Regions from separate parts of the Cellulosimicrobium sp. SL-1 genome, predicted to be linked through region 2. Evidence: riboswitches for the same ligand, from Rfam matches in the RefSeq annotation. Region 2 holds a riboswitch; the other holds the start of a gene.
The links. Region 2 has a riboswitch for S-adenosylmethionine ahead of GWJ10_RS06135 (NAD(P)H-dependent oxidoreductase). Riboswitches for the same ligand answer to the same signal wherever they lie in the genome.
Positions count from the first base shown of each region.

Region 1: it holds a riboswitch for S-adenosylmethionine, as region 2 does, so the genes downstream of both, GWJ10_RS03565 (methylenetetrahydrofolate reductase) here and GWJ10_RS06135 (NAD(P)H-dependent oxidoreductase) in region 2, are expected to answer to the same signal.

Region 1 covers NZ_JAACJC010000002.1:203,846-212,656, reverse strand. Annotated here, with positions in the region: gene GWJ10_RS03600 (FBP domain-containing protein) at 1-473, opposite strand, end outside; gene GWJ10_RS03595 (VOC family protein) at 963-1,343, opposite strand; gene atpC (ATP synthase F1 subunit epsilon) at 1,533-1,850, shown strand; gene GWJ10_RS03585 (VOC family protein) at 1,855-2,253, opposite strand; gene GWJ10_RS03580 (DUF2630 family protein) at 2,345-2,593, shown strand; gene GWJ10_RS03575 (hypothetical protein) at 2,644-2,895, shown strand; gene metE (5-methyltetrahydropteroyltriglutamate--homocysteine S-methyltransferase) at 2,952-5,435, opposite strand; gene GWJ10_RS03565 (methylenetetrahydrofolate reductase) at 5,468-6,529, opposite strand; SAM riboswitch class I at 6,535-6,637, opposite strand; gene GWJ10_RS03560 (cation acetate symporter) at 6,727-8,250, opposite strand; gene GWJ10_RS03555 (heavy metal transporter) at 8,247-8,714, opposite strand; gene GWJ10_RS03550 (LytTR family DNA-binding domain-containing protein) at 8,711-8,811, opposite strand, start outside.
Region 2 covers NZ_JAACJC010000003.1:286,963-295,773, forward strand. Annotated here, with positions in the region: gene GWJ10_RS06110 (copper homeostasis protein CutC) at 43-840, opposite strand; gene GWJ10_RS06115 (TetR/AcrR family transcriptional regulator) at 947-1,555, opposite strand; gene GWJ10_RS06120 (organic hydroperoxide resistance protein) at 1,663-2,094, shown strand; gene GWJ10_RS06125 (VOC family protein) at 2,157-2,591, opposite strand; gene gdhA (NADP-specific glutamate dehydrogenase) at 2,708-4,045, opposite strand; SAM riboswitch class IV at 4,272-4,374, shown strand; gene GWJ10_RS06135 (NAD(P)H-dependent oxidoreductase) at 4,429-5,028, shown strand; gene GWJ10_RS06140 (flavin reductase family protein) at 5,025-5,588, shown strand; gene GWJ10_RS06145 (hypothetical protein) at 5,675-6,067, opposite strand; gene GWJ10_RS06150 (aldo/keto reductase) at 6,180-7,205, opposite strand; gene GWJ10_RS06155 (DNA starvation/stationary phase protection protein) at 7,445-7,930, shown strand; gene GWJ10_RS06160 (ABC transporter ATP-binding protein) at 8,007-8,811, opposite strand, start outside.

The DNA of each region.
Region 1 (8,811 bases), on a different contig from region 2:
GCGGAGCGCTCGCGGAGGCCGTCGACGCGGAGCTCGACGAACAGCTCGCGCATCGACTCGTCGTCGCCCATCTCGGTGCGGGTGGGCGCCCGGCGGACGTTCTGCGAGCAGAGGAACTGCGTGCAGATGAGGGTGCCGACGGTGTTGCCGCGGCGCCCGGCGGCCCCGGCGCGGCGCGCCACGTAGAGGCTGACGTCGTCCGTCACGACGACGTCCTCGCACCACGCGCACACGGCGCGCTTGCGCCGTCCGCCCGTCTTGGCGTCGGTCGAGCGCAGCAGGACGCCGCGCGGATCGTCGTCGACCTCCACGACGGCGTACGCGAGGAGCGGGGCCTTGCGGTCGCGCCACCCGAGGTAGTCGAGGCGGTCCCAGTCGAGCGTGTCGAGGTCGGGGAGGGTCGCCTGCGCGGCCTCGCGCTTGGACGCGTTGACGAACGACGCGCGGATCTGCTTCTCGGTCAGGGGGTTCATGGGTTCGCTGCTTCCGTGTCAGGACGGTCCGCGGCCCGGCGGGCGTGCACGACGACGCGTGCTCGCCCGGGCGCACGACGGCGCCTCCGGGGGCGGGGAGGACGGCGTGCCCGCAGCCGTCGCGTCGTGACCGGCGCGGCCGGGCGACGACGGGGTCGTCGGACGGCGGTGCGCCCCGGAGCGCGGCGGCCGTCGGGGACGACGGCCCGCGGCCCGGTGGTCTCAGCGGGTGACGGTGCGGGGGGAGAGGGCGCCCGAGCAGGCCGTCATGGCCACCTCGCAGCCTGCGGTGCCGTGCATCCGCGTCTCCTCGTCCCGTGCGGCGCGCCGTCGGCGCGATCCTGATCCGTGGTCGTGCCCGTCCGGCACGACGGACGGCTGCCCACGGCAACCGTCACCCTCGATGGTGCGCCTCGGCACCCGCCGTCGTCAACGTGATTGCCGCCCGGGCCGCCGCGCACCGCTGGCTCGACCGGCCGACGCCGTCCCTCAGGACGTCGCCCAGACGCCCAGCTCGTTGCCGCTCGGGTCGAGGAAGTGGAACCGACGGCCGCCGGGGAACTCGTACGGGCCCTCGACCACCTCGCCGCCCGCGTCCCGCACGGCGGCGAGCGTCGCGTCGAGGTCCTCGGAGAACAGCAGGACGAACGGACCGCCGCGGGTCACGCCGTCGGACTCGGCCAGACGCAGACCGCCGGCCTCGTCCGCGCCGGACTCCGCCGCCGTGCGGATCCCGGAGTACCCGGGGCCGTAGGGGACGAACTCCCAGCCGAAGGCCGCGCCGTAGAAAGCCTGCGCGGCGGCGAGGTCGGTCACGGGGAGCTCGACGTAGTCGATCGAGTGGTGGATGCCGTGCGCGTGGGTGCTCATGCGCCCATCGTGACGTGGGCCACCCACGGTCGCCGCGCGGGCCGCCCGCGGGCCGCTCGCAGGCACCACCGCGGCGGGCGCTTCCCCGGTGACCTTCGACCCCGACCGGGTGACGAAGTGCCGGGCCCGGCGAGCGGGTCGCCCGGCCAGACTCGGGGGTTCCGCCGTCCACCGTCCGGGAGGAACTCCGTGCCCGTCGCCCTGCCGTCCCCGTCCGAGACCGCCGCACCCGCCGGGGAGCGGCTGGTGTCCGTGGAGGTGGTGGTGCCGTCCGGGGTGTTCTGGGCGGGGGAGGCGCGGAGCGTGACGGTCCCCGCGGCGTCGGGCACGCTGGGCATCCTGCCGCGGCACCAGCCGGTCGCGGCGTCGCTCACGGCGGGCCGGGTGCGTCTGCGCACCCCGGACCGCCCGACGGCCGAGCTGCGGATCGGGGGCGGGTTCCTCGTCGTCGACCAGGACGAGGTGACGATCCTCGCCGACGACGCGACGTGGGTGCCGGCCCGCTAGCCCGCTACGCGGGGTCGGTCGTCGTCCCGAGCTGCACGACGACGACCCGGTGCCCGTCGGGGTCGTGGACGTGCGCGAACCGGTCGCCGGTGTCGGCGTCGGCGTCGGGCCCGACGAACGGCTCGACCCCGGCCGCGGCGAGGCGCCCGAGGGTCGCGTCGAGGTCGTCGACGTAGAGCACGAGGTTGGGCAGGCCGTGCCGCACGAGCGGGGCGCCGCCCTCGGGGAGCGGCACGAGCCACAGGCCGGGCTCGTCGACGCGTCCGGGGCCGACGTGGAGCAGGGGGAACCCCTCCGTCTCCCCCTGGAACAACGTGCGGAAGCCGAACCCGTCGGCCCAGAACGCGGCGCTCGCGTCGAGGTCGCGGCAGAGCAGGACCGTGCGCCCGATCGTGGTCGTCATGCGACGAGCCTAGGGCGCACCGCCGACGCCGCGCCCGTGTGGGGCCCGGCCTCCCGGGCGCGCCCGCGCCGTCGGGCATACCGTGGACGGCATGACGACCGACGGCGGCATCCGCAGCACGATCAGCGAGCTCGTGGCGCAGGAGCACCGGCTCCGGGGGCAGCTCGCCCGGGGCGAGATCTCGGGCCCGCAGGAGCAGGAGCGGCTCCGCGCGATCGAGGTCGAGCTCGACCAGTGCTGGGACCTGCTGCGCCAGCGTGGCGCCGCCCGGGAGTTCGGCGGCGACCCCGATGCGGCGACGGTGCGAGACCCCGGTACGGTGGAGAACTACCTGGACTGATCGCCGACGGCGACGTCCGGCTCCCGTTCCGACCTCAGAAGGAGAACCCCATGACCACGTCCAGCGAGCAGGCGGCGCACAGCCCCCTCCCCACCGGGACCGAAGGGCGCGACATCCCCGGTCACGCGGGCGCGGTCGCACGGTTCGTCGTGGCGTTCGCGCTGTTCGTCGGCGGGCTCGTGCTCATGGGGTCGGGCATGTCCGGCGTCGACGGCGGTGTGTGGCTCTTCGTGGGCGGCCTCGCGGCGGCGACGCTCGCCTTCGCCCTCCCGATGGCGGGCACGGGCACGACCGAGCGCTGACACCCTCGACACGGAGGCCGGGTCCTGACGGGACCCGGCCTCCGGCGTCTCCGGGGTCAGCCGAGCGTGGCCCGGACGGCCTTCGCCGCGGTGACGAGGTGCTCGAGCGACGGCACGGTCTCCTCGTAGCGGCGGGTCTTCAGGCCGCAGTCGGGGTTGACCCAGACGACGCGCGGGTCGATCGACTTCACGGCGAGCTCCAGCAGCTCGGTGACCTCCTCCGTCGAGGGCACGCGCGGGCTGTGGATGTCGTAGACGCCCGGCCCGATGCCGCGCGAGTACCCGGCGTCGCGCAGCTCCGGCACGATCTCCATGCGCGAGCGCGCCGCCTCGACCGACGTCACGTCGGCGTCGAGGCCGTCGATCGCGCCGATGACCTCGCCGAACTCCGAGTAGCACAGGTGCGTGTGGATCTGCGTTGCCGCCTCCACGCCCGACGTCGCGAGCCGGAACGACCCGACGGACCAGTCGAGGTACGCCGGCTGGTCCGCGCGGCGCAGCGGCAGGAGCTCGCGCAGCGCGGGCTCGTCGACCTGGACGATCCCGATGCCGGCGGCCTCGAGGTCCGCGATCTCGTCGCGCAGCGCGAGGCCCACCTGGTTCGCCGTGTCGCCGAGAGGCTGGTCGTCGCGCACGAACGACCACGCGAGGATCGTCACGGGCCCGGTGAGCATGCCCTTGACGGGCTTCTCGGTGAGCGACGCCGTGTACGCGGACCACTCGACCGTGATCGGCGCGGGCCGCGTCACGTCGCCCCACAGGATCGGCGGGCGCACGCAGCGCGACCCGTACGACTGCACCCAGCCGTTCGCCGTGACCGCGAACCCGTCGAGGTGCTCCGCGAAGTACTGCACCATGTCGTTGCGCTCGGGCTCGCCGTGCACGAGGACGTCGAGGCCCAGCTCCTCCTGGATCGCGACGACGCGCGCGATCTCCTCACGCATCGCGGTCGTGTAGTCCGCGTCCGACAGCTCGCCCTTCGTCCACAGCGCGCGGGCGCGGCGGATCTCCGGCGTCTGCGGGAACGAGCCGATCGTCGTCGTGGGCAGCGGCGGCAGGTTCAGGCGCTCCTGCTGCGCGGCCGCACGCTCGGCGTAGTCACCGCGCGCGAAGTCCGCGTCGGTCAGCGCGGCCGCACGCTCGCGCACCGCGGGCACGACGACGCCGCTCGCCTCCGCGCGCGACGCCACCGCCGCGCGGGACGCCTCGATCTCCTCCGCGACGGCGTCGCGACCCTCGGTCAGCGCGCGGGCGAGCGTCGCGACCTCGCCGACCTTCTGGTCCGCGAACGCGAGCCAGTCGCGCAGGCGCGGGTCGAGCGTCGTGCCCGACGCCGTGCCGGGCTCGGCGAACGTCTCGTCCTCGACGTCGTGCGGCACGTGCAGCAGCGACGTCGACGTGCCGACGGCGACCGCGCCCGCACCGAGGCTGCGCGCGGCGGTCAGCGTGTCGAGCTTTGCCGAGAGGTCGGCGCGCCACACGTTGTGCCCGTCGATCGCGCCGACGACGAGCGTCTTCGTCAGGAGGTCGTCGTAGGGCGAGTCCGGAAGGTCCGCACGGACGGCGTCGATCGCGATCGCTTCGACGTCCGTGCCCGCGAGGGTCGCCAGGAAGTCGAAGGTCGCGCCGTCGCCGTCCGGCGACGTCTCCAGCCCGCCGAACGGCGTGGCGACGAGGATCGCGGGCCGCGCGTCCTGCGCCGAACCAGGGGTTGCCGCCGGGTTTGCGGACGAGGCCGCCGAAGACCCCGGGCTCGGCACCGGGCGGAGGTCGGTCGCGAGGGCGCGGTACGCGGACCCCACGGCGGCGGCGAGCTCGGTGAACGGCACGTCGACCGAGTCGGTGACGAGGATCGGCTCGTCGAGCTGGACCCACGGCGCCCCCGCCGCGGCGAGCGCGCGCAGCAGGTCGGCGTAGGCGGCGACGACGTCGTCGAGGCGGTCGAGCGGCGAGTACCCGGCGGGCGCGTCGTCCGCGGCCTTGGACAGCGCGAGGAACGTCACCGGCCCGACGACGACGGGCCGCGTCACGACGCCGGCGTCCTTCGCCTCGACGAACTCGCGCACGACGCGGTCGTCGACGAAGCGGATCGGGGTGTCCGGGCCGATCTCGGGGACCAGGTAGTGGTAGTTCGTGTCGAACCACTTGGTCATCTCGAGCGGGGCGTCGTCCCCCTGGCCGCGCGCCACGGTGAAGTAGCCCGCGAGGTCGAGGCGACCGGCGTCGTCGGTCAGCGACGCGAACCGCGACGGGACCGCCCCGAGGGAGGCGGCGACGTCGAGCACCTGGTCGTAGAAGGAGAACGAGCCGGGGACGGACGCGTCGTCGGCGCCGAGGCCGAGGTCGACGAGCCGGCGGACGGTCGCGAGGCGCAGCTCGCGGGCCGTGGCCTCGAGCTCCTCGGCCGAGGTCTTGCCGGCCCAGAACGCCTCGACGGCCTTCTTCAGCTCGCGGCGGCGGCCGATGCGCGGGTAGCCGAGCACGGTGCCGGCGGGGAAGCCGACCGGGTTCTGGGTAGGGGAGGGTACGGAAGTGGCCATGATCGAAACCTCTTGCTGGTCCGGAGGACCGGTCAGACGGGCGCGCCGTGCGTGGCGGCGCTCGTCGTGGGCAGGGAGGTGCCGGTGACCCACGGCCCGCTGGCCAGGTCCGGGACGAGCGGGGCGGCGGCGGCGCTGGCGCCGCCCCCGGTCCCGACCGACCCGCCGCCGAGGTGGACACCCTCGAGCAGGTCAAGAGCGGCGCGGTGCTTGTTGAACGTGTACACGTGCAGACCGGGCGTGCCCGCGTCGAGGACGCGCTGCGCGAGGTCGACCGAGTACGCGATCCCGTAGGCGTGCTGCGCCTCCGGGTCGGGCAGGGCGTCGAGCGCGTCCAGCAGGTGCTGGGGTGCGCGCACGCCCGTGAGCTCCTCGACGCGACGGAGCCGCGCGGGCTCCGTCGTGGGCAGCAGCCCGGCGAGGATGGGGATCGTCACGCCGGCCGCGCGGGCCTCGGCGACGAAGTCGGTGTACGACGACGCGTCGTAGAAGAGCTGCGTGATCGCGAAGCTCGCGCCGGCCTGCTGCTTCTGCCAGAGGCGGCGCACCTCCTGGGTGCGCGTCGTGCCGGCGGCGGGGTTGCCGTCGCAGAACGTCGCGACGGCGATCGTCAGCGGCCGGGCCGCGCCGCGCAGCGCGACGGCCGGGTCGGACGCGCAGCGCGACGCCTCGACCTCGCGCAGCAGGGCGACGAGCTCGGTCGACGACCGGACGCCGTCGGGCGCGGGCTGCCAGTCCGGCTGGTCGCGCGGCGGGTCGCCCCGCAGCGCGAGGAAGCTCCGCACGCCCTCGTCGAGGAAGTCGGTGATGACCGACTCGACGTCCTCGCGCGACGCCCCGACGCACGTGAGGTGCGCGATCGGCAGCACGGGCGTGCCCTGGAGCAGGCGTCCGACGACCTGGCGCGCGGTCGCGCGGTCGGTGCCCGCGGCGCCGTACGTCACGGACACGAAGTCGGGGTGCGTCGCGACGAGACGGCGTGCCGTCTCCCAGAACTTCGGGGCCGCGTCCGGTCGGCGCGGGGGCATGAGCTCGAACGACACCGTCGGCCGAGGACGGCCCGGACGGTGCGCGAAGGATGCCTCTGAGGTCATGCGTCACTCCATCGACCCTGGCGTTAGCACCTTTGTCCTCGGGAGGCTTCCGTCGGCGGGTTGCTGCGGTGTCGTCGAGCCAGGACTCTCGACCGCTCTGGATGGTTGCCACGATCCTACGACCCATCCGACATGCGGTCGAGAGTGCCCGCCAGGTGAGATGCGGAGGGTCGTCGGAGCTCCCGGTGCGACGAGTCTCAGGCCCGACGGCGCTCGGGCACGTGCAGGCGGCGGAGGAACCGGTCGGTGCGCAGCGGCGGGCCGCGCCGGTCGAGGAGCGACACGACGACGACGGTCGCCGTCGCGAGCGGGATGGTCCAGGCGGCGGGCTGGGCGAGCAGGGCGCGCACGACGCCGGGGACGCCGTCGGCCGTGTCGCCGGACGGGCTCCCGTACCCCGCGGCGACGAGCGCGGACGACGCGAGCAGCGCCGTCGCGCACAGGACGGCGCCCACGACCATGCCCGCCACCGCGCCGCGCGCGGTGAGGCCGCGCCACCACACGCCGAGCAGGATCACGGGGGACAGGGCCGACGCCGCGAAGACGAACACCGTCCCGACGCTCGTCACGAGGCCCTGCGGGATGGTGACGAGCGCGAACGCGAGCGGGATGAGCGTGCACGCGACCGCCGACCAGCGGAAGGACCGCACGGTGCCGCCGAACAGGTCCTGGCTCACGACGCCCGCCAGCGCGACCACGAGCCCCGACGACGTCCCGAGGAACGCGGCGAACGCCCCGGCGACGACGAGCGCGGCGAGGAGCTCGCCGCCGAGCCCGGGCACGAGGCGGGTCGGCAGCGCGAGGACGACGGTGTCCGCCACCCCGGGCGCCGCGAGGTCGGGCGCGACGACCCGCGCCACGAGCCCGAGCGTGCTCGACACCATGTAGAACACGCTGATCATGATGAGCACGACGACGGTCGTGCGGCGGGCCGAGCCGCCGTCGGGCGAGGTGTAGAAGCGCACGAGGACGTGCGGCAGGCCGGTCGTGCCGAGCAGGAGGGCGAGCAGGAGCGAGACGGTGGCGTACGCGTCGAGGCCGCCCGGCCCGGCCTCGTGGGGGAACACGGCGGCGGGGTCGAACGTGACGACGGCGCCGCCGGGCTCGAACGCCCCGCCGAGCGCCATGAGCACGAAGACGAGCGGCACCGCGAGCGCGGTGAGCTTGACCCAGAACTGGAACGCCTGGACGAACGTGATGGAGCGCATCCCGCCCGCGGCGACGACGGCGCTCACCACGACCGCGATCCCCACCGAGCCGACCCACGGCGGCACCGCGGCCACGCTCGTGATGACGAGCGCCGCCCCGTGGAGCTGCGGCACCACGTAGAGCCACCCGATGACGAGCACGAGCACGCTCGTCACGCGGCGCGCGACCACGGAGTCGAGCCGGGCGTGCACGAAGTCGGGGATCGTGTACGCGCCGCTGCGCCGCAGGGGGCCCGCGACGAACAGCAGGACGAGCAGGTAGCCCGCCGCGTACCCCACGGGGAACCAGAACGCCTCCGCGCCGGACAGCAGCACGAGGCCGGAGAGCCCGAGGAACGTGCCCGCGGACAGGTACTCGCCGCTGATCGCCGACGCGTTCCAGACCGGCCGCACGGTGCGCGACGCGACGAAGAAGTCGCTCGTGGTGCGCGAGATCCGCAGGCCGTAGAACCCGATGAGCCCGGTCGCGAGCAGGAGCAGCGCGATCGCGACGAGGGGCAGCGCGCTCGTCACGGCGCACCGCCGTCGTCGGGGCCGGGCTCGTCGGGCGCGCCCGCGCCCTCGGCGAGCGCGCGGTACCGGCGCTCGTTGCGCGCCGCCGCGACCGCGAACACGACCGCGAACGCGACGATCACCGGGTAGAAGCCGTACGCGTGCACGAGCCACGGCAGCGGCACGCCGAGCAGCACGACGCCGTCCAGCGCGGGCACGCCGCTCATCGTCACCGTGAGCAGCGTGACGACCGCGAGGAACGACGCCACGCACGCCAGCCCGAGCCGGAGCTGGGCCCGCACGAGCCCCCGCGTGTAGGCGGTCGCGGCGTCGTCCGGCTCACCGGTCCGTGCCGTGCCCGACGGCGCCCCGCCCTCCGGGACGGCGCCCTCACCGGGGCCGGGGCGAGGGCCGGGGCGCGCCGCGGGGAGGTCGGTGGACCGGACGCGCACGCGCGCGTCACGACGCGGGTCGGTGCCCGTCACGGCGCGCCCCGGTGCGGCCCGAGGAGCGCCTCGCGCACGGCGGGCACCATGCGGCGGCTCACCGGGACCTCGTGCCCGGCGACGACGAGCGCGGGCT
Region 2 (8,811 bases):
GGACGGGGTCGGCGGCGGGACGGCGGCGAGCCGGGAGCGGGGTCAGCGAGCGGCGTCCAGCGCGGCACGCGCGGCCCGCGCGACCTCGGGGTCGGTGACCTCGTAGCCGGCGTCGCCGCCGCCCCCCGGCCCCGCGTCGTCCGCGACGACGCGCTTGGCCGAGAGGTGCACGGCGTCGACGCCCGCGGCCACCAGGGCCCCGACGTCCTGCGGCCGCACTCCCCCGCCGGCCATGACCTGCACACGCCCGCCGAGCGCGTCGCGCGCGTGCGCCGCCATGGCGCGCAGCCGGTCGGTGCCGTCGATGCTGCGCGACGCACCGCCCGACGTGAGCACGCGCACGACCCCGGCCCCGGAGAGCGCGTCGAGCGCGGCGAGCGGGTCGGCGACGACGTCGACGGCGCGGTGGAACGTGACCTCGTGCCCGTCGGCGGCGTCCACGAGGGCGCGGACGGCGCCGACGTCGACCAGGCCGTCCGGGGTGAGCGCACCCACGACGACGCCGCGCGCCCCGGCCGCCACCGCGGCCCGGACGTCGCGCACCTGGACGTCGAGGTCGGTGGGCGTGAGGACGAAGCCGCCCGGGCGCGGGCGCACGAGCACGTGCACCTCGACGCGCGGCCCCGGACCGTCGGCCTCCGCTGCGGCGGCGACCGCGGCCTCGACGAGCCCGGCGCTGGGCGTGAGCCCGCCCGTCGCGCCGAGCCCGACGCACAGCTCGACCCGGTGCGCACGCACGGCCGCGGCCACGCGGACGCCGTCGGGGTCCTGGACCGCGAGCTCGAGGGCCACGTCGCGGGCCGCGGGCGCCGCGCCCCCCTCGGGGTGGGTGGTCGTCATGGCGCTCTCCCGTCGTCCGGTCCGGCGGCCGTCGCGTCGCGCGACCCGCACGACGGCGGCCGTCGGCCAGGGTAGACGACTCCGGGCGCGGGCCGGGCGCGGGAGCTCAGGCCGGCGTCGGCCGTCCCGTGGCGACGGCGGTGAGGCAGGCGGACCGCAGGGTCGCGGCCACCTCGTCGGGGTCGCCGAGGTAGCCCGCGACCATGGCGCCGTCGCGCAGCATCATGAGCTGCGCCGCGGTCGCGTCGGCGTCCGTGACGCCGACCGCGGCGGCGAGGCGGGCGAACACGTCCCGCGTCCAGCGCCGGTGGCGGTCCACGACGACGCGCACCGGGTCCTGCGGGTCGGGTGTCTCCGCCGCGGCGTTGATGAACGGGCAGCCGCGGAAGCCCGGCACGCAGCTCACGGCGCCGATGGCGCCCGCGAGGGCGCTCAGGGCGTCGAGCGGCTCGGCGTCGCGGAGCGACTCGTCGACGACGGCGCGGTCGCGTGCGGCCTGCGCCTCGAGGTAGGCGACGACGAGGTCGGACTTCGTGCGGAAGTGGCGGTAGAACGTCACCTTGGTGATGCCGACCTGCTCGATGACGCGGTCGGCGCTCGTCGCTCGGATGCCCTGGGCGTAGAAGAGCGCCGAGGCTGCCTCGAGGATGCGGCGGCGCGTGTCGGCCGCGGTGCCGCGGCCCGTCGCCCCGGGCGTCGGCGAGTCGTCGACCATGCCCCCTCCTTGTCTCCGCCCTTGCGCGCGGTCGGCCGCCAGTCTAGGTTCTCCGATGTAGACGTACTAGTAACTCTACTTCGATCCCGACTCTCGAGAGGCACCTCATGGCTGACACCCTCTACACCGCCGTGGCCACCGCGACCGGCGACGGTCGCGCCGGAGGCCGCGCCGTGTCCGACGACGGCCAGCTCGACGTCACGCTCGCCGTCCCGCGCCAGATGGGCGGCCCCGGTGGCGGGACGAACCCGGAGCAGCTGTTCGCAGCCGGGTGGTCGTCATGCTTCCACTCGGCGCTGAAGATGGTCGCGGCGCAGCGCAAGGTCCCCGTGGCCGACTCGGCCGTCGTCGCCGAGGTCGACCTCGTCCCGACCGGCGACGGCGGCTTCTCGCTCGGCGCGACGCTGCACGTCGAGCTCGGGGGCGGCGTCACCCAGGACGTCGCCGAGGAGCTCGCGGAGGCCGCGCACGCCGTCTGCCCGTACTCGCTCGCGACCCGGGGCAACATCCCGGTCACCGTCCGCACGACGGTCGCGTAGGGCACCCCTCGGCACGACCGCCGGGGCCGGCTGGCGGAGCGGTCCGCGGGTCGGCCCGGCGGTCAGTCCAGGCAGAACTCGTTGCCCTCGACGTCCTGCATGACGATGCAGGACTCGTTCTCCTCGTCGGCGACCATCACACGCACGCACGTCGCGCCGAGCGCGACGAGCCGGTCGCGCTCGGCCTCGAGCGCGGCGAGACGCTCGGCACCCACGAGCCCGGTGCCGGCACGCACGTCGAGGTGCACGCGGTTCTTGACGACCTTGCCCTCGGGGACACGCTGGAAGTACAGGCGCGGACCGGCCCCGGTGGGGTCGCTGCACGCGGACCACGCGTCCCGCTCTGTGGCCGGGAGGGAGGCCTCGGCGTCGTCCCAGGTGCTGAAGCCCTCCGGGGGCGGCGCCGGGACGTAGCCCAGCACCTCGCACCAGAACCGGGCGACGCCCCGTGGCTGCGCGCAGTCGAACGTGACCTGGACCTGCCTGACCGTCGCCATCCGGCCACCCTAGGCGCCCGACCCTTCTCGGCCGGAGGGTTTTTCACGGGCGCACGACGGCCGCCGATGCCACCGCTCCGCGCGGGGCACCGACGGCCGTCGTCGTGCGGCTCGGGTCAGATGACGCCGAGCGCGAGGATCGCGTCGGCGACCTTGGTGAAGCCCGCGATGTTGGCGCCGAGCACGTAGTTGCCGGGCGTGCCGTACTCGTCGGCCGTCTCGACGCAGCGGTCGTGGATGCCCGCCATGATCTGCGCGAGACGGTCCTCCGTGTACTCGAAGGACCACGCGTCGCGCGACGCGTTCTGCTGCATCTCGAGGGCCGACGTCGCGACGCCGCCCGCGTTCGCGGCCTTGCCCGGCGCGAAGAGCACGCCCGCCTCCTGGAGCAGCGCGACGGCGCTCGGCGTCGTGGGCATGTTGGCGCCCTCCGCGACCGCGACGACGCCGTTCGCGACGAGCTGCTTGGCCGCCGCCTCGTCGAGCTCGTTCTGCGTCGCGCACGGGAGCGCGACGTCGCACGGCACGTCCCAGATGGACCCGTCGGTGACGACGCGGGCCCCGGGGCGGCGCGCGGCGTAGTCGGCGACGCGCCCGCGCTCGACCTCCTTGATCTGGCGCAGGAGCTCGAGGTCGACCCCGGCCTCGTCGACGACGTACCCCGACGAGTCGGAGAACGCGACCACGTTCGCGCCGAGCTGCTGCGCCTTGGCCGTCGCGTAGATCGCGACGTTGCCCGAGCCCGAGACGACGACGCGGCGCCCGTCGAGCCCCTGCCCGCGCGTCTCCAGCATGTTCTGCGCGAAGAGGACCGTGCCGTAGCCCGTGGCCTCCGTGCGGACGAGCGAGCCGCCCCACGAGATGCCCTTGCCCGTGAGGACGCCGGACTCGTACCGGTTGGTGATGCGCTTGTACTGCCCGAAGAGGTAGCCGATCTCGCGGCCGCCCACGCCGATGTCGCCCGCGGGGACGTCCGTGTTCTCGCCGATGTGCCGGTAGAGCTCCGTCATGAACGACTGGCAGAACCGCATGACCTCGCCGTCAGACCGCCCGCGCGGGTCGAAGTCGGAGCCGCCCTTGCCGCCGCCGATGGGCATGCCCGTGAGCGAGTTCTTGAAGATCTGCTCGAAGCCGAGGAACTTCACGATGCCCAGGTAGACCGACGGGTGGAACCGCAGGCCGCCCTTGTACGGGCCGAGCGCGGAGTTGAACTCGACGCGGAAGCCGCGGTTGATCTGCACGCGCCCGGTGTCGTCCACCCACGGGACCCGGAAGATGATCTGGCGCTCCGGCTCGCACACGCGCTCGAGGACGGCGGCCTCGACGTAGCGCGGGTGCTTGCGCAGCACGGGGCCGAGCGAGTCGAAGACCTCGCGCACGGCCTGGTGGAACTCGGCCTCGCCGGGGTTGCGACGCAGGACCTCGTCGTAGACGGACTGCAGTCGGCTGTCCATGGGTACTCCTCGTCTGACGCGGGCGGAACTCCTGCTGACGGTACGCCTGTGCCAGAAGCTCCCGTCACACCGTCTCACTCCGCGCGCACCGGGACGGGCGGCCGCAGGGCAGGAGCGACCGCACGGGGCGGCACAGGAGTCGCCGACGACGACACATCCGTCCACCCACTGAGAAACCCTACCGATCCGGTGCAGTTTCTCGGGGCGGTTGCTATACCCGTCCCCAGGTCACGAGCGCCAGCGCCAAGCCCCGGCTCGCTGGCCGGCAACCCCCTGTCACGGCGGGGTGCTCCGGGAGATGACCAGGCCGGGCCCGGCCTGCCCCGCCACCGGCGAGGACGGCCCGCACGGCAAGCGTGATCGACGACTACTGCGAGGTGCACATGACCCACCACCCCACCCACCCGACGGTGCTCGCCGTCTCGGGCAACCCGCGGCCCGGCTCGCGCACGCTCGGCGCCGCCGAGACGGTCGCGCGCCGCGTCGCCGACCTTCTCGGCGCGGACGACGTCGCCACGGTCGACCTGGCGTCGCTCGCCGGCGAGGTGCTCGCCGCCGACCATCCGGCGGCCGACGCCGCCCGTGAGCAGCTCGCCCGGGCGACCGTCGCCGTCGTGGCGACGCCGGTCTACAAGGCGTCGTACACCGGGCTGCTCAAGGCCTTCCTCGACCTCTACGGCCCCGACGGGCTCGCGGGCGTCGTCGTGGTTCCGCTCGTCGTGTCCGGGAACCCGGCGCACGCGCTCGTCGGGGAGGTGCACCTGCGACCCGTGCTCGTCGAGCTCGGCGCCGTCGTCCCGACCCGGTCGCTCACGGTCACCGAGCCGCAGCTCGCGGACCTGGGACCGGTCGTGGACGCGTGGCTCGCGCGCGCGGGCGACGCCCTGCGCCGCGCCACGGCGCAGCTCCCCCCGGCGGAGGACCGCCCGTCGGCCCGCACCGACGCAGCCGTCGCCGACGCGTTCGCGGGGGTGGCCCGATGACCGCCGAGCTCACCCACCTGGAGGCCCTCCTGGCCGAGCAGGACGAGCCCCAGCTCTCCCCCGACGAGTACAAGGCCGTGTTCCGCGGCCACCCCGCGGGCGTCGCCGTCGTCGCGCTCGAGCACGGCGACCGCCTCGTCGGCTTCACCGCGACGTCGGTCATCTCCGTCTCGGCCGCGCCCCCGCTGCTCGCGTTCTCGCTCGCGTCCACGTCGTCGTCGTGGCCCGCGGTCTCGACGGCGCGCACGCTGACCGTGAGCTTCCTCGCGGACCACCAGGACGACGTCTCGGCCCGGTTCGCGACGAGCGGCATCGACCGGTTCGCGGACGGCGGCTGGTCGCGCCTGCCGACGGGCGAGCCCGTGATCGACGGCGCGCTGTCGTGGGTGCGCGGGCGGGTCGTCCAGCGCACCCCGGTGGGCGACTCCTACCTCGTCTCGCTGCGCGCGCTCGCGTCGAGCGTCGGCGCCGCGCCCAGGGCGTCGCGGGAGGCGGCGGCGTCGCCGCTCGTCTACCACGACCGCACCTACCACCGGATCGGCGACCACTCCGCGCTCTGAGCACACGGACGGGCGAGGGGCCCGACGGCGGAGGTCCCGCCGTCGGGCCCCTCGCCCGTCCCGTGCCGCCCCTCACGGGTGGTCCGTCACCAGCTCCAGCCGCGCGCGCTGAGCTCGAGCTCCTCGCGGAACCGCTCGTCGTCGCCGGTGCGGAAGCCCGCGCGCAGGGGCGCGTCCGCGACCGGGAGCCCCGTGAGCCGACAGGCCTCGCGCAGCAGCGCGTCGTAGGCGCCCTGGACCGCGAGGTAGTGGTGGGCGCGCGCGTAGACGTCCGGGTCGGCCTCGATGCGCCGGAGCTCCGCGGCGAGCGCGGTGAGCCGCACCTGGAGCGCGAGCGTCGTGAGCGGGTCCGGGGCCGCGGCGGCACGACGGCGCCCGCCCGTCCGGTGGCTCGGAGGCCGCCCGGCCCGGCGCAGCACCCACCACGCGGCGGCGGCCGTGCACGCCGTCGCGCACCAGATCATGAGCAGCCACGACATCGGAGCCGACCTCTGCGCGGGGAGACCCACAGGACCTCTCCAGTCTAGGTCTCCCCGGCCCCGCTGGGCAGGGTGGACGGCCCACGTCCTCGCCGCCCGGCCCCCGCGGCGGTCAGCCGTCGAGGAGGTCCGGCTGCGGGTGCCGCACCCCCTGGACGGCCGCGCGCGGGATCGCCGCGCCGATCGTCGCGACGTCGTCCGGCGTGAGCGCGACCGTGGCTGCCGCGACGTTCTGCTCCAGGTACGCGACGCGCTTCGTCCCCGGGATCGGGACGACGTCGTCGCCCTGCGCGAGGAGCCACGCGAGCGCGAGCTGCGCCGTCGTGACGCCGTGCTCCGCGGCGAGCTGCTCCAGGGAGCGCACGAGGCCGCGGTTGTGCTCGAACGCCTCGCCGGCGTACCGGGCGTGGGCGCGGCGCACGTCGTCCTCAGCGAAGCCGTCGGTGGCGTTCACCGTCCCGGTGAGGATGCCCCGGCCGAGCGGCGAGAAGGGCACGAAGCCGACCCCGAGCTCGCGCAGCGTCGGCAGCACCTCGTCCTCCGGGTCGCGCGTCCACAGCGAGTACTCGCTCTGCACGGCCGTCACGGGGTGCACGGCGTGCGCGCGGCGCACGGTCGCGGCGGACGGCTCCGAGAGACCGATGCCGCGCACCTTCCCGGCCTCCACGAGACCGGCGAGCGCGCCGACCGTGTCCTCGATCGGCACCTGGGGGTCGACCCGGTGCAGGTAGTACAGGTCGAGGCGGTCGGTGCCGAGGCGGCGCAGGCTCGCGTCGACCGCGGCACGGACGTACTCGGGGCGGCCGTCGACCGGACGCCCGTCGGGGTGGCCGCCCGCGGGCGGGAGCCCGAACTTCGACGCGAGGACGATCTCGTCCCGGTGCGGCCCGAGGACCCGGCCGAACAGCTCCTCGTTGCGACCGTGGCCGTAGACGTCGGCCGTGTCGAAGAGGGTCACGCCGAGCTCGAGCGCGCGGCGCAGCACGGCCTCCGCCTCCGCGGCGTCCGCGGGGCCGTAGGCGTCGGTGACGGACATGCCGCCGAACCCGACGGCGGAGACGGCGAGCGCCGCCTCGCCGGTGCCGAGCGTGCGCGACGGGAGGGTGCCGGGGGCGGGGGTCCGGGAGGTGTCGGTCATGGGCCCAGCGGACCACCGCGCGGCGCCCGGGGCAAGGGCGGACGCCGTCCTCTCACCTGGCGAGAGGACGTGACGCACCAGGCGGCGCGACGCGTCCCGCCGCAGGTCAGGCACGCCTCTCCTTGCTGGCGGACGCGCGGAATGCCACCTAGTCTGGAATCGTTCAAGTGAACGGCACCGACGGAAGCCGGGTGACCGCCGCACGATTCCGGGCGACCCCCGAGAGAGCGAGGAGCACCATGTCCGCACCCACCATCCACCGCACGACGGCCCGCTTCGAGGCGTCGGAGAAGCTCCGCGCCCACCTGCAGCGCGTGCTCGTCGCGCTCGTCGACCTGCACGTCCAGGGCAAGCAGGCCCACTGGAACGTCACGGGCCGCGGGTTCCGCGACCTGCACCTCCAGCTCGACGACGTCGTGGACGCCGCGCGCGAGCACAGCGACACCGTCGCCGAGCGCATGCGCGCGCTCCAGGTCGTGCCCGACGGCCGCACCGAGACCGTCGCGACGACGACGGACCTCTCGCCGTACCCGGCGGGCCTCGTGTCGGTCGGCGACACGGTCGACGCGGTCGTCGAGCGCATCGCGCAGACGGTCGAGGTCGTCCGTGCCGTGCACGACGACGTCGACGCCGAGGACCCGACGAGCGCCGACATCCTGCACGAGATCATCGCGGACCTGGAGAAGCAGGCCTGGTTCCTCTCCTCGGAGAACCGCGAGGCCTGACCCGTCCGGCCCCCGCGAGGTAGAACGGCCCGTCGCGAGGTAGAGCACGCCGTGTGCTACCTCGCGACGGGCCGTTCTACCTCGCCGTGCGCCCCTGGAGCGCGCGGCGGCCGGGGATGGCCGCGACGAGCTCACGCGTGTACTCCTCCTGCGGGTCGAGCAGGATCTGCTCGGCCGCCCCCTGCTCGACGACGCGCCCGCGGTGCATGACGCCGACGTGGTCGGACACCTGCCGCACGACCGCCAGGTCGTGCGAGATGAACAGGTACGCGAGCCCGTGCTCCGCCTGGAGCCGCACGAGCAGCTCGAGGATCTGCGCCTGCACGGACACGTCGAGCGCCGAGACGGGCTCGTCGAGCACGACGAGCGCCGGGTTCAGGGCGAGCGCCCGCGCGATGGCGACGCGCTGGCGCTGCCCGCCCGAGAGCTCGCGCGGCCCCCGGCGGAGCACGTCGGGCGGGAGCGCGACGTCCTCGACGAGCGCACGCGCCCGGTCGGCGCGCTCGGACGGCGACCCGACCCGGTACGCCCGGAGCGGCTCGGTGACGATCTGCTCGACGGTGAACCGCGGGTCGAGCGACGCGTACGGGGACTGGTAGACCACCTGGAAGCCGCGGCGCAGCGACCGCAGCCGCTCGCCGCGCGCCGTCGTGATGTCCTCGCCGGCGAACTCCACCGTGCCCGCGGTGGGCCGCTCGAGCCGGAGGGCGAGGCGCGCCGTCGTGCTCTTGCCCGACCCCGACTCCCCCACGAGCGCGTACGTCTCGCCGCGCCCGACCGCGAGGCTCACGCCGTCCACCGCGACGAGCGTCCGGTGCGCCGACCCGCGCGGCAGCGTGAACTCCTTGCGCAGGTCCCGCACCGCGAGGACGGGCGTACCC